Martelella mediterranea DSM 17316: one gene and its partner. The protein of the gene in region 2 interacts with the protein of the main gene of each other region in a pairwise test. Links are inferred from orthologs where the notes say so. Each region holds a gene or a part of one and is shown on either strand. Other genes may lie near its edges.

Evidence for each region.
Region 1: the proteins of Mame_RS10535 (region 2) and Mame_RS16410 interact in binary tests that used the Escherichia coli proteins (3 or more experiments, as listed by UniProt). The link is inferred for Martelella mediterranea DSM 17316 from one-to-one orthologs.

What each region holds. Positions count from the first base shown.
Region 1 is NZ_CP020330.1:3,525,238-3,532,215, forward strand. The notes cover bases 2,613-5,511. They hold Mame_RS16410 (ABC-F family ATP-binding cassette domain-containing protein), read left to right. Parts: upstream 2,613-3,071; coding sequence 3,072-4,952; downstream 4,953-5,511. Other genes in these bases: Mame_RS16405 (DinB family protein), read left to right, coding at 2,613-3,028; metF (methylenetetrahydrofolate reductase [NAD(P)H]), read right to left, coding at 5,120-5,511. Outside these bases: Mame_RS16385 (molybdenum cofactor biosynthesis protein MoaE), read left to right, coding at 1-315; Mame_RS16390 (DJ-1/PfpI family protein), read left to right, coding at 428-1,135; ndk (nucleoside-diphosphate kinase), read right to left, coding at 1,191-1,613; Mame_RS16400 (glutathione S-transferase family protein), read right to left, coding at 1,711-2,379; more of Mame_RS16405, read left to right, coding at 2,516-2,612; more of metF, read right to left, coding at 5,512-6,034; Mame_RS16420 (ArsR/SmtB family transcription factor), read right to left, coding at 6,039-6,978. UniProt on the Escherichia coli protein: Genetic data indicate it may be involved in ribosome assembly or function.
Region 2 is NZ_CP020330.1:2,249,592-2,257,184, forward strand. The notes cover bases 1,361-4,874. They hold Mame_RS10535 (2-oxoglutarate dehydrogenase E1 component), read left to right. Parts: upstream 1,361-1,689; coding sequence 1,690-4,674; downstream 4,675-4,874. Other genes in these bases: sucD (succinate--CoA ligase subunit alpha), read left to right, coding at 1,361-1,529; odhB (2-oxoglutarate dehydrogenase complex dihydrolipoyllysine-residue succinyltransferase), read left to right, coding at 4,771-4,874. Outside these bases: sucC (ADP-forming succinate--CoA ligase subunit beta), read left to right, coding at 1-617; more of sucD, read left to right, coding at 624-1,360; more of odhB, read left to right, coding at 4,875-6,000; Mame_RS10545 (LysE family translocator), read left to right, coding at 6,025-6,639; Mame_RS10550 (DUF4241 domain-containing protein), read left to right, coding at 6,749-7,593. UniProt on the Escherichia coli protein: E1 component of the 2-oxoglutarate dehydrogenase (OGDH) complex which catalyzes the decarboxylation of 2-oxoglutarate, the first step in the conversion of 2-oxoglutarate to succinyl-CoA and CO(2).

The DNA of each region.
Region 1 (6,978 bases), 1.3 Mb from region 2 along the record:
CTGGAGCTCGAGCACTATCCCGGCATGGCCGAGGAGGAGATCGCCCGGATCGGCCAACAGGCGATCGACCGCTTCGGCCTGCTCGGCCTCACGGTGATCCATCGCTTCGGCCGCATGCTGCCCGGCGATCCGATCGTGGTGGTGATCGCCGCCGCCAGTCACCGCCATGCCGCCTTTGAGGGCGCATCCTTCGTCATGGATTTCCTGAAGACAGACGCGCCGTTCTGGAAAAAGGAACACCTGAAGGATGGCGGCTCCGGCGAATGGGTCAGCGCCCGCGAACAGGATGACCACGCCCGCGACCGCTGGCAATAAAACGGACACGATCTTGCTGTAGAAGCGCGATTGCAGGGCTTGCCCGGATTGTAAATCGCTCTATCCTGCTGATGACGTCTTTCAATCGATTTACCGCGCGACGAGGACCGCCATGCCCGCCAATGCCGCTTCCATAGATGTCGGCTTGATCATGTATCCTGGCCTGACCCAGCTGGATCTGTTCGGGCCCGCCGACGTTCTCAATCGCATGCCGGGCACGAACATCAAGTTCCTCTGGAAAAACCTCGATCCGGTGATCGTCGATCGCGGGCTGCGCGTGCTGCCCAACACCACCTTCGGCCAGTGCCGGAGCCTCGATATAGTCTGCGTTCCCGGCGGCCCCGGCCAGATCGCGCTGATGGATGACGACGAGACGCTGAATTTCCTGCGCCGGATCGCGCCCGGCTGCCGGCTGGTCACATCTGTTTGCACCGGTTCGCTGGTGCTGGGCGCGGCGGGCCTGCTGGACGGCTATCGCGCCACCTCGCACTGGACCTCGGTCGAGCAACTGGCGCTGTTCGGCGCCAAACCGGTGCATGAGCGCGTCGTCGTGGATCGAAACCGCATCACCGGCGCCGGCGTCACCTCCGGCATCGATTTCGCCTTGCGGGTGGTGGAGGACATGACCGACCGGGCCACCGCCCAGCAGATCCAGCTCCAGATGGAGTATGATCCCGAGCCGCCCTATCGCTGCGGCACACCGAAGACCGCGCCGCCGGAAATCGTCGACGCGGTGCGCGCCCGCCTCCACATGTTCCAATCCAGCCGCCGCTCCGCCAGCGAGCGCGCCGCCGAACGCCTCGCCGCGCGCAAGGGCTGACACAAAAAAACCCGCGGGCAAGCCGCGGGTTCTGAAAGTCGGTTCGACCGAGAAATCAGCCGACGATTTCGGTTTCGGAGAACCAGAAGGCGATTTCGCGCTTGGCGGTTTCCGGCGCGTCCGAGCCGTGCACCGAGTTTTCGCCCATGGACAGCGCGAAGGTCTTGCGGATCGTGCCCTCATCGGCCTTTTCCGGGTTGGTCGCGCCCATGATCTCGCGGTTCTTCAGAACGGCGTTTTCGCCTTCCAGAACCTGGACGATGGTCGGGCCCGAGCACATGAAATCGACGAGCTCGCCGAAGAACGGACGCTCCTTGTGCTCGGCGTAGAAGGCTTCCGCCTCGCGCTTTGCCATCCATACCCGCTTGGAGGCGACGACGCGAAGGCCGTTTTCCTCGAAGACCTTGGTGATCGCGCCGGTCAGGTTGCGCTTGGTGGCATCCGGCTTGATCATCGAAAAAGTGCGTTCAATCGCCATGTCGTCGTCCTTTGCGTTCATGAAATTTGGCCGGTGTATAAAGCGGTTTCGGCCAGAATGGAAGCAGGCGGACACGACGAATTTGTTCAGCCGTCGATTATGACGTTTCGGTGAAGCCCTGGCAGCGTTCGAACCAGTTCATCACCGGGTCATTGGCGTCAAGGATGTCCGGATTGCCGGTCTTGAACGCCCATTGCAGCGCGCCGAAGACGATGTAATCGGCAAACAGCGGCTCGCTGCCGCCGATAAAGGGCTGGCTCTTCAGCATCACCCTCAACGGCTTCAGCTTGTCGGCGAAAGCGGCGATTTCCGCCTCGCGACCGGTCGCGACCTCTTCGAGCGTCGACCCGAGACGGGCTTCCCGGCTTTCGCGGAAATAGGCCTGATCGACCGGGGACAGCATGTCGTGGATATGCTTGAGCGCGATCCGGGTGATGGCGGGATGCAGCGTCGACTGGGAATAGGCCTCGACGAAGCGCGCCATGCCGGCCCCGCCCTCGCCCTTGAACAGCGACGGCGCGTCCGGATAGGTCTGCTCCAGATAGAGCGCGATCGCGAAACTGTCGGCGATCAGCTTGTCGCCGTCCTTCAGGATCGGCACGGTTTTCGAAAACCCGTTCTCGAGCTTGGCGATCTCGGTGAAGCCGACGGGTTTTTCCTCAAAGTCCAGCCCCTTATGCCTGAGGGCCAGGATGATTTTCCAACAATGGGGGGAAAAGCGGATGTCGGGATCGGCGCCGCAAAGCGTGTAGAGAATTCGAACCATGAGAAACTCCTTCGTCGCGGTTGAAACGTTAGCACGTCATGCGGTGATGACGCATGAGACTTATTGCTGAAACCATCAAAATTTCTCGCTGGTGTACGGCCGGCACGGCGCTATTCTGCCGCAAAAGGAGAGCTAAATGTTACAGCACTACCGCCGTTTCGCCGCCTATAATGCCTGGGCCAACGCCCTTGTCTACGCCGCGGCGGCCGAACTGTCCGACGAGGAATATCGTCGCGATCTGGGCGCCTTCTTCCCGTCCGTCCACGCCACCCTCAATCACATCCTCTATGCAGACGGCGTGTGGATGACGCGGTTTGCGGGCAAAGACACCGGTCCGGTTCTGCTCGACACCATCCTGTTCGATGATTTCACGGCGTTGAGGGCGGCGCGCCAGGCGATGGACGAGAACATCATCGGCTTCATCGACGGGCTCGACAGCGTCGAAGGAACATTTTCCTATCAGCGCGGCAACCCACCCAAGACCTATACCGACCGGATCGGCACCACGCTTGCGCATTTCTTCAACCACCAGACTCACCACCGCGGCCAGGTCCACATGATGCTGACGGTGCTCGGGCAACCGTCGCTGGCATTGGACATGAACTACTTCCTGCGCACCCCCGAAGGAAGCGTGCTGCCGCAAGGCTGAAGAGCGCTTGCCAAGCGGTGCGGTTTCAGACAAAACCGCTGGCATGATCTCGATATCCGACCTTACCGTCCGCGTCGCCGGACGCCTGCTCATCGAAAACGCCTCCGTTTCCATCCCCGACGGGATGAAGGCGGGGCTTGTCGGGCGCAACGGCGCCGGCAAGTCGACGCTGTTTCGCGTTCTGACCGGCGCGCTTGCGCCCGAGACCGGCACGGTGTCGCTGCCCAAACGCGCGCGGATCGGCCAGGTGGCGCAGGAGGCGCCCGGCACGGAAGACCCGCTGATCGATATCGTGCTCGCCGCAGACAAGGAACGCGCCGCGCTGCTCGCCGAAGCCGAGACCGCGAAGGACCCCGATCGGATCGCCGAAATCCACACGCGGCTTGCCGATATCGATGCCCATTCGGCCGAAGCGCGCGCGGCCAGCATTCTCTCCGGCCTTGGCTTCGACGAAGCCGCCCAGAAGCGTCCCGCCTCTTCGTTTTCCGGCGGCTGGCGCATGCGCGTGGCGCTGGCTGCGGTGCTGTTTTCCGAGCCCGACCTGCTGCTGCTCGACGAGCCGACCAACTATCTCGATCTCGAGGGCACGCTCTGGCTGGAGGATTATATCCGCCGCTATCCCTACAGCGTGATCATCATCTCGCATGACCGCGATCTCCTGAACACCGCGGCCAACGCCATCGTCCATCTCGACCAGAAGAAGCTGACCTTCTATCGCGGCTCCTACGACCAGTTCGCCCGCCAGAAGGCGGCCCAGGACGAGCTGCAGATGAAGGCGCATGCCAAGAACGAGGCCCAGCGCAAGCACCTGCAAAGCTTCATCGACCGGTTCAAGGCCAAGGCTTCCAAGGCCCGCCAGGCGCAAAGCCGGGTCAAGGCGCTGGAGCGGATGGGCACGGTGTCTGCGGTAATCGAGGATCACGTGCAGGGCTTCTCCTTCCCGGCGCCGGAAAAGATACCCGCCTCCCCGATCGTCGCGATCGAGGACGGCGCTGTCGGCTATGCGCCGGGAAAGCCGATCCTGACCGGGCTCAACCTGCGCCTCGACAATGACGACCGGATCGCACTGCTTGGGGCCAACGGCAACGGCAAATCCACCTTCGCAAAGTTCATCTCCGGCCGGCTGAAGCCGGAAAGCGGAACGCTGAAGCTCGCCCCCGGTCTTCTCACCGGCTTCTTCGCCCAGCACCAGATCGATGACCTCGTGCCCGACGAAAGCGCGATCGCCCATGTGCGCAAGCTGATGCCGGCCGCCCCCGAACCGAAGGTGCGCGCCCGCGTCGCCCAGATGGGCCTTGCAACGGAAAAGATGGATACGCCGGCCCGCGACCTTTCCGGCGGCGAGAAGGCGCGGCTCCTGATGGGCCTTGCCGCCTTCCACGCGCCCAACCTGCTGATCCTCGACGAGCCCACCAACCATCTTGATATCGACAGCCGCAACGCGCTGATCCAGGCGCTGAACGATTATCCCGGCGCCGTGATCCTGATCTCGCATGACCGCCATCTGATCGAGGCCACCGTCGACCGGCTGTGGCTGGTCCATGACGGCACGGTGAAGAATTATGACGGCGATCTCGAGGATTACCGCGAGCTGATCATCTCCGGCGGCAAGCCGAAGGCAACGAAGATGCCGGTCGAGGATACGCGTTCGAAGGCCGAACAGCGCCGAAGCGCCGCCGACCGGCGCGCCTCGATGGCGCCGCTGAAGAAGCAGATCGATCAGGCCGAGAAGAAGACCGCGAAGATCGAGGCGATCATCGCCAGGCTCGATGCCGATCTGGCCAACCCGAAGCTCTATACTCAGTCGCCTGAAAAGGCGAAGGTGATGATCCAGGCGCGCGCGAACGCCGCGGCGGAGCTTTCCAAAATCGAGGAAGAATGGCTGGCGCTGTCGGCGAAATACGAGGCCGGCATGGCTGACTGATCGTCGGTCGCGGAAGCATTGCCGGTGAAGACTAGAGCAGTTTCACGGAAACGCGAAACTGCTCGATCTCTTTGGTTTGGCGCATTTTCGCGGACGTCAGGTATTCCCATCTGACTGCGAAATGCTCAGGGTCACCGGCATCTGTCCGAGGACGTGTCACCCGGCTGCTATCCAGTGCGCCCCAGCATCTTTTCATCCGATGCGCTTTCGGCCGGTTTGATGCCGAGGCGGTCGAACACCGCGATCAGGAGCTTGGAGCGGTTCATCGTGTAGAAATGGAACTCGGAGATGCCGCGCTTCTGCAGATCGAGCACCTGCTCGGCGGCGATATCGGCTGCAACTTCGAAATGCGCCGCAGGATCATCGACAAGGTTTCCGAGCCGCTTTTCGAGGAAATCCGGAATGCTCGCACCGCACATCGCCGCAAAACGCTTGAGCTGATTGAGGTTCTGAACCGGCATGATGCCGGGCAGGACCGGGATCGTCACCCCTGCCCTGCGCACATCGTTCAGGTAGTCCTCGAACACGTCATTGTCGAAGAAAAACTGGGTCAGGGCGCGGTCGGCGCCGTTATCGGCCTTGGCCTTGAGCATGGCGATATCGGCGGCGCGGTCGGCGCTTTCGGGATGTTTTTCGGGATAGGCGGAAACCGAGATATCGAAATCGTCGATCGCCTTCAGTCCGGCCACCAGCGCGGCGGCATTCGCGTAGCCGCCGGGATGCGGGCGATAGGCCGTGCCCACGCCATCCGGCGCGTCGCCGCGCAGGGCGACGAAGCGTTTCACGCCGGCATCGCGGAACCGGCGGATTACGTTATCGACCTCGCTGCTGGTGGCCTTGACCACCGTCAGGTGCGAGGCGGTGACGAGATCGGTTTCATCGATCAGGCGCTTGACGGCGTCGAAGGTCGGGGCCTGGCTGGATGCGCCGGCGCCATAGGTGACGGAAACGAAGGCGGGACCGTAGGCCGAGAGCGCCTCCACCGCCCGCCACCAGCCGGCGGCGGCGTCCTCGCTCTTGGGCGGAAAAAATTCGAACGAATACTCGATCGGCCGCGTCAGCGCGCCGGTTCCATCGGTCATTGCCTCAGACACTCCTCGCAAAAGTCTTTTCATTGCCGCCGGCCACCAGCCGGCGGGGATCGCGCGCAAGCCACACCGTCACCGTCAGGGACGGTTCGCTTGCGGCCGCGAACGGAAGATCAATCACCTTTTCCACGTCAAGACCGGCTTCCTGCATCCAGTCTTCCATCGCCTGATGGGAAAAGCCGAGACGCAGATGCGCATGGTCGGCGCGCAGATATTCCAGGTCATGCGGCGCGAAATCGATCACCGCCAGCCGTCCGCCCGGCCGCATCACGCGCGCGGCCTCCGCGATCGCGGCATCGGGGTTTTCGAGGAAATGCAGCACCTGATGGATGATCACCAGATCGAAATCCTCGCTTTCAAGCGGCAGGTTTAGAATATCACCGAGCCGGACGACCGCGCGGGTCAGCCCCTCGGCATCGAGATTGGCGCGGGCGACGGCCAGCATGTCGCGGCTGGCATCGATGCCGACGGCGCGGCGATAGACATCCTTCAGCAACAGCAGCATGCGCCCTGTGCCCGTGCCGAGATCGAGCATGTTCTGCACCGGCTTGTCGCCGATCAGGCTGACGAGGCATTCTTCCACCTCGGCCTCGGAAATGTGAAGGCGGCGCATCTGGTCCCACTCGCCGGCATGCTGGGCGAAATAGGCCTCCGCCTTTTCCGCCCGCGCCTGCTTGACTGCCGCAAGGCGGGCGACGTCGCGCTCCAGCGCCGAATCCTCCAGCGATGCATGGGCGAGAATCTGGCGCACGAGGCGCGCGGGCGGACCTTCGTCGCGAAGCCGGAAATAGGCCCACGCCCCCTCCTGATAACGATCGATCAGGCCAGCTTCGGAAAGCAGTTTCAGGTGGCGCGAGATGCGCGGCTGCGACTGGCCGAGAATGTCGGTAAGATCCGAAACCGTGAGGTCGCCCGCCGAAAGCAGCGCAATCAGCCTG
Region 2 (7,593 bases):
TCTACAAGGCCTTTGTCGAGAAAGACATGAGCCTTCTCGAGATCAACCCGCTGATCGTCATGGAAAACGGCCGTCTGCGCGTCCTCGACGCCAAGTGCTCTTTCGACGGCAACGCGCTGTTCCGCCACGACGATGTGCGCGCCCTGCGCGACACCACGGAAGAGGATGCCAAGGAAATCGAGGCCTCCAAGTATGACCTCGCCTATGTCGCGCTCGACGGCAATATCGGTTGCATGGTCAATGGCGCAGGCCTTGCCATGGCGACCATGGACATCATCAAGCTCTACGGCGCCGAGCCCGCGAACTTCCTCGATGTCGGCGGCGGCGCGTCCAAGGAAAAGGTTACGGCGGCGTTCAAGATCATCACCGCCGATCCGGCCGTGAAGGGCATTCTGGTCAACATCTTCGGCGGCATCATGCGCTGCGACGTTATCGCCGAAGGCGTGATCGCCGCGGTCAAGGAAGTCGGTCTCAAGGTGCCGCTGGTCGTCCGTCTCGAAGGCACCAATGTCGAACTCGGCAAGAAGATCATCAACGAGAGTGGCCTCAACGTCATCTCCGCCGATGATCTCGACGACGCGGCCCAGAAAATCGTTTCGGCCGTTAAGGAGGCCTGAGTACCCATGTCCATTCTGGTAAACAAAGACACCAAGGTTCTGGTTCAGGGCCTCACCGGCAAGACCGGTACCTTTCACACCGAGCAGGCGCTTGCCTATTACGGCACCAAGATGGTCGGCGGTATCCACCCGAAGAAGGGCGGCGAGCAGTGGAGCTCGGGCGTTGACGGCACAAATCTGCCGATCTTCGCTTCGGTTGCCGAAGGCAAGGAAAAGACCGGCGCCGATGCATCCGTGATCTACGTTCCGCCGGCTGGCGCGGGCGCTGCGATCCTGGAAGCCATCGAAGCCGAAATTCCGCTGATCGTCTGCATCACCGAAGGCATTCCGGTGGCCGACATGGTCAAGGTCAAGGCCAGGCTCGACAAGTCGAAGTCGCGCCTGATCGGCCCGAACTGCCCCGGCGTTCTGACGCCGGAAGAATGCAAGATCGGCATCATGCCGGGCTCGATCTTCAAGAAGGGCTCCGTCGGCGTTCTGTCGCGCTCCGGCACGCTTACCTATGAGGCCGTGTTCCAGACCACCAATGAAGGCCTCGGCCAGACCACGGCCGTCGGCATTGGCGGCGACCCGGTCAAGGGCACCGAGTTCATCGACATGCTGGAAATGTTCCTGGCCGACGACGCCACCCAGTCGATCATCATGATCGGCGAGATTGGCGGCTCGGCCGAGGAAGAGGCTGCCCAGTTCCTGAAGGACGAGGCCAAGAAGGGCCGCAAGAAGCCGATGGTCGGCTTCATCGCGGGCCGTACCGCCCCTCCCGGCCGCACCATGGGCCATGCCGGCGCTGTTATCTCCGGCGGCAAGGGTGGCGCTGAAGACAAGATCGAGGCGATGGAATCGGCCGGCATCACCGTGTCGCCGTCTCCGGCGCGTCTTGGCAAGACGCTGGTTGAAGTCCTGAAGGGCTGATCCAGTTGAGAAAGATGTCGTGGCGACCGGCGGGTCGCCACGAAAATACCGTTTTCCGCGTGATGTCACGGCGGCTCGACGGAATTTCAGAGGGTGGACCGGCGTGAGGCCGGTTTCACCGTTTCAAGCGGGAGGCGGACGAATTCGTCCGCGCGTGCACATGTCCAGGCAAGAAGCCAACGAACAATTTCTCCTGACCTCGTTTCTCGATGGGGCGAATGCCACCTATATCGAGCATCTCTACGCGGCCTATGAGGATGATCCGAATTCGGTGTCGGAAGAATGGCGCGATTTCTTCAAGGCGCTCGGCGATGATCCGGACGCGGTGAGGAAGGCGGCCGAGGGCGCGTCCTGGAAAAAGGACAACTGGCCGGTAAAGCCCGCCGACGAGCTGACCGCCGCCCTTGACGGCAATTGGGGCGATGTCGAGCGCGTTGTGGAGAAGAAGCTCACCGCCAAGGCGGCGGCCGAGGGTGCCGCCCTTTCCGGCGAGGAAGTGCTGCGCGCCACCCGCGATTCCGTGCGCGCGCTGATGATGATCCGCGCCTTCCGCATGCGCGGCCATCTGCACGCCAAGCTTGACCCGCTCGGTCTCGCCGGCATGGCGGACGACGATTACAACGAATTGTCGCCCCAGGCCTACGGCTTCACCGAGGCCGATTTCGACCGCCCGATCTTCATCGACAATGTCCTGGGACTGGAATACGCCACGATCCCGCAGATGGTCGATATTCTGACCCGCACCTATTGTTCGACGCTCGGCGTCGAATTCATGCACATCTCCAATCCGGAGGAAAAGGCGTGGATTCAGGAGCGGATCGAAGGTCCTGAAAAGAGCATCACCTTCACCGAGAACGGCAAGAAGGCGATCCTGCAGAAGCTGGTCGAGGCCGAGGGCTTCGAGAAATTTCTCGATGTCAAATACAAGGGCACCAAGCGTTTCGGCCTGGATGGCGGCGAGTCGCTGATCCCGGCCATGGAGCAGATCATCAAGCGCGGCGGTTCGCTGGGCCTGAAGGAGATCGTGCTCGGCATGCCGCATCGCGGCCGCCTCAACGTGCTCTCGCAGGTGATGGCCAAGACCCACCGCGCGATCTTCCACGAGTTCAAGGGCGGCTCGTTCAAGCCCGACGACGTCGAGGGTTCCGGCGACGTGAAGTACCACCTCGGCGCGTCCTCGGACCGCGAATTCGACGGTAACAATGTCCACCTGTCGCTGACGGCGAACCCCTCGCATCTGGAAATCGTCGATCCGGTGGTGATGGGCAAGGCCCGCGCCAAGCAGGATATCCTCGCCACCCAGCGCGAGGGCGAGATCGTTCCGCTTTCCGAGCGCGCCAAGGTCATGCCGCTCTTGCTGCACGGCGATGCCGCCTTTGCCGGCCAGGGCGTGGTGGCCGAGGTTCTGGGGCTTTCGGGCCTGCGCGGCCATCGCGTGGCCGGCACGGTGCATTTCATCGTCAACAACCAGATCGGCTTCACCACCAACCCGGCCTTCTCGCGCTCCTCGCCCTATCCGTCGGATGTGGCGAAGATGATCGAGGCGCCGATCTTCCACGTCAATGGCGACGATCCGGAAGCCGTGGTCTATGCCGCCAAGATCGCGACCGAGTTCCGGATGAAGTTCCACAAGCCGGTCGTCATCGACATGTTCTGCTATCGCCGCTTCGGCCATAACGAGGGCGACGAGCCGTCCTTCACCCAGCCGAAGATGTACAAGGCGATCCGTGGTCACCAGACCGTGACCCAGCTCTATGCCGAGCGGCTGATCAAGGAAGGCCTGATCACCAAGGACGAGTTCGAGCAGATGCTTTCCGACTGGAAGGATTTCCTCGAACAGGAATTCGAGGCCGGCTCCTCCTACAAGCCGAACAAGGCCGACTGGCTGGACGGCGAGTGGTCGGGCCTGCGCGCCGCCGACAATGCCGATGAGCTGCGCCGCGGCAAGACCTCGGTTCCGATGAAGACGCTGAAGGAAATCGGCAAGAAGCTGACCGAGGTTCCGGAAGGCTTCAACGTGCACCGCACCGTGCAGCGCTTCCTCGACAACCGCGCCAAGATGATCGAGACCGGCGAGGGGATCGACTGGGCCATGGGTGAGGCGCTGGCCTTCGGCGCGCTCTGCCATGAGGGCTTCAAGGTCCGTCTGTCGGGTCAGGATGTCGAGCGCGGCACCTTCTCGCAGCGCCATTCGGTGCTCTACGATCAGGAAACCGAGGAGCGCTATATCCCGCTCCAGCATATTCACCAGGCGCAGGGCCGCTACGAAGTCGTGAACTCGATGCTTTCGGAGGAAGCCGTGCTCGGCTTCGAATACGGCTATTCGCTGGCCCGCCCGAACGCGCTGACGCTGTGGGAAGCCCAGTTCGGCGATTTCGCCAATGGCGCGCAGGTGATCTTCGACCAGTTCATCTCGTCGGGCGAGCGTAAATGGCTGCGCATGTCCGGTCTCGTCTGCCTTCTGCCGCACGGCTATGAGGGGCAGGGGCCGGAGCACTCGTCCGCCCGCCTGGAGCGCTGGCTGCAGATGTGCGCCGAGGACAACATGCAGGTTGCCAACTGCACCACGCCAGCGAACTATTTCCACATTCTGCGCCGCCAGCTGAAGCGCGACTTCCGCAAGCCGCTGATTCTGATGACGCCGAAGTCGCTGCTGCGCCACAAGCGCGCAACCTCGACGCTGTCGGAAATGGCGGGCGAGACCGCGTTCCACCGCCTGTTGTGGGATGACGCGGTCGAGCACGACACGCCGATCAAGCTGGTCAAGGATGCCAAGATCCGGCGCGTGGTTCTGTGCTCGGGCAAGGTCTATTACGACCTGTTCGAGGAACGCGAGAAGCGCGGCATCGACGACATCTACCTTCTGCGCGTCGAGCAGCTCTATCCCTTCCCCGCCAAGGCGCTGATCAACATGCTGTCGCGCTTCAAGAACGCGGAGATGGTATGGTGCCAGGAAGAGCCGAAGAATATGGGCGCATGGTCGTTCATCGAGCCTTATCTGGAATGGGTGCTGACCCATATCGACGCCAAGCACACCAGGGTGCGCTATGCCGGTCGTCCGGCGGCTGCTTCCACGGCCACAGGCCTGATGTCGCGCCATCTGGCGCAACTCGAGGCCTTCCTGGAAGACGCGCTCGGCGAGTGATTTGAACTTTCCCAGCATGCCGGTCGAGGAGCCCGGCATGCGCAAACCGCCTCAAGGCGTTTTGAAACAGACATTATCAAGATCGGGACTTTTGAAATGGCCACTGAAATCCGCGTTCCCACTCTGGGCGAATCCGTTACCGAGGCGACGGTCGGCACCTGGTACAAGAAGGTCGGCGACGCGATTGCCGCCGACGAGCCGATTGTCGAGCTTGAAACCGACAAGGTGACCATCGAGGTTCCCGCACCCGCCGCCGGCGTGCTGTCGGAAATCGTCGCCGCCGAAGGCGAGACGGTTGAGCTGAATGCCCTGCTCGGCCAGATCGGCGAGGGCGACGCCGCCGCCGCCAGCGAGAAGAAGGAAGAAAAGCCCAAGGAAGAGGCGCCGAAGGAAGAGGCCAAGGCTGAAGAAAAGGCCGATGGCAAATCCGGTGATATGCCGGCCGCTCCCGCCGCCGCCAAGATGATGGCCGAGAAGAACATCTCGGAAGATCAGGTCGAAGGCACCGGCAAGCGCGGCCAGATCCTGAAGGGCGACGTGATTGCCGCAGCCGCCAAGGGCACGTCCTCGCCCGCTCCGTCGGACACGAAGGCGCCGGCGCGCGGCCCCTCAAAGGTCGAGGATGCCGACCGCGAAGAGCGCGTCAAGATGACCCGCCTGCGCCAGACCATCGCCAAGCGTCTCAAGGACGCCCAGAACACGGCCGCGATGCTGACCACCTTCAACGAGGTGGACATGACGGCGGTGATGGAGATGCGCAACAAGTACAAGGACCTGTTCCTGAAGAAGCACGACGTCAAGCTCGGCTTCATGGGCTTCTTCACCAAGGCCGTCTGCCACGCGCTGAAGGAAATCCCGGCGGTGAACGCCGAGATCGATGGCACGGACATCATCTACAAGAACTTCTGCCACATCGGCATGGCCGTCGGCACCGACAAGGGCCTCGTGGTCCCGGTCGTGCGCGATGCCGACCAGATGTCGATTGCCGAGATCGAGGCCGAGATCGCGCGTCTCGCCAAGGCGGCCCGTAGCGGCCAGCTTTCCATGGCTGACATGCAGGGCGGCACCTTCACGATCACCAATGGCGGCGTCTACGGCTCGCTGATGTCCTCGCCGATCCTGAACGCGCCGCAGTCCGGCATTCTCGGCATGCACAAGATCCAGGAGCGGCCGATGGCGATTGGCGGCCAGGTCGTCATCCGCCCGATGATGTATCTGGCGCTGTCCTACGACCACCGCATGGTCGATGGTCAGGAAGCGGTGACCTTCCTGGTGCGCGTCAAGGAAACGCTGGAAGATCCCGAACGCCTCGTTCTCGATCTCTGATCAACAAAACCTGGGGGCCGGGACATGAGCATCGAATTCCTGATTACGGCGCTGATTGTTGTTCTGGCTCCCGGCACGGGCGTGGTCTACACGCTCGCGACAGGGCTGGCGCAGGGCAGGATGGCAAGCGTGGCGGCCGCCTTGGGCTGCACGCTCGGCATCATTCCGGCAATCCTGGCCTCCGTCTTCGGCCTCGCCGCGCTGTTTCATACCAGCGCGCTGCTTTTCCAGACGGTCAAGTTCGCCGGTGTTGCCTATCTGCTCTATCTGGCCTGGCAGACGCTGAAGGATCGCGGCGCAATGCGTGTCAGCGGCGAGGGCGTCGAGCGGCGCAACCTTTTCCAGATCGCCCGCAACGGCTTTCTCATCAATATCCTGAACCCGAAGCTCTCGATCTTCTTCCTCGCCTTCCTGCCGCAATTCGTTTCGCCGGCTGCCGCTTCGCCGGTCCTTGAGATGCTGGCGATGTCGGCCGTGTTCATGGCGATGACCTTTGCGGTCTTTGTCGTCTACGGTCAGTTTTCCGGTCTGATGCGTGACCGGGTGCTTTCGAGCGAGCGGGCAATGGCATGGATGCGGCGGAGCGTGGCGCTGGCCTTTGCCGGTTTCGGACTGAAGCTGGCGCTCTCCAGCCGCTGACAACATGCCAAGGAGTTTTCCGTCAGTCATGTCTTCGTCCGCTTCGATTGTCTCTGCACTGGCTGTCGCGTTGACGATTGCTGGCTGTCAGAAAAAGGAGCCCTTCGATATGGCTGCCGTCTCCAGCAATCTCGAAGTCTTCTCCATGGACAGCGCGGCCATGAAGGCGAACTATCTGGTAGAAGTCCCGATCGGCGAGCTTGAACTACCGGATGGCCGGCTCGTCGCGATGGACCCGCTGGTGATGCCGGAAATGGAATCATTCGAACGGAAGGTTCCCGAAGGCGTCTACCCGGTGACGTTCATCCGGGGCGACGAAGAATATGCCCGACCCGCGCTTCTGGTGATCCGTTTCTCGGATGAGCCGGTCGAGCGCTTCGAACTGGCAACGCGACCGGGACAAAACGTGGAAGACCTCGAAGAGGGCTATTTCTATGGCATTCCGGTCGACACCGGACTTGCCGCATTTGCCAATAGCGGCTTTGCCGCCGCCGAGAAGAAGCGCGACGCCGAGGAACGCGAAAGGCACGGTGACGACTATATCTCCTATTACGACGATGTGCTCGCCGAGGCGCTGCCGGGCGACAGCAATGATGAGCATGTGCTCCACCATCCCATAGAGGGCGATTTCGGTGCGGCGGCGATCAGCCAGTCAGGCTGGGGCGACGGGTTTTACCCGGTGATATGGGGGCTTGCCGCAGACGACAGCCCGGTGCTTGCCTTTATCGATTTCTATGTGATCGAGAACGGCGAGGGGCTGGAGCCCGGCGAACTTGCCAGCCGCAGGGCGCTGGATGCGATGACCGAGCAGCAAAAAGCGGATAATGTCGCCGCATATGACGCCATGAAGATGGGCGATATGAATGGCTTTGCCGCCTATGTCGACGACAAACGGATCAAACCCGAGGATCCGGTCATCCTTACGGGTGGGTCATTCATGGCGGAGGCGATCAG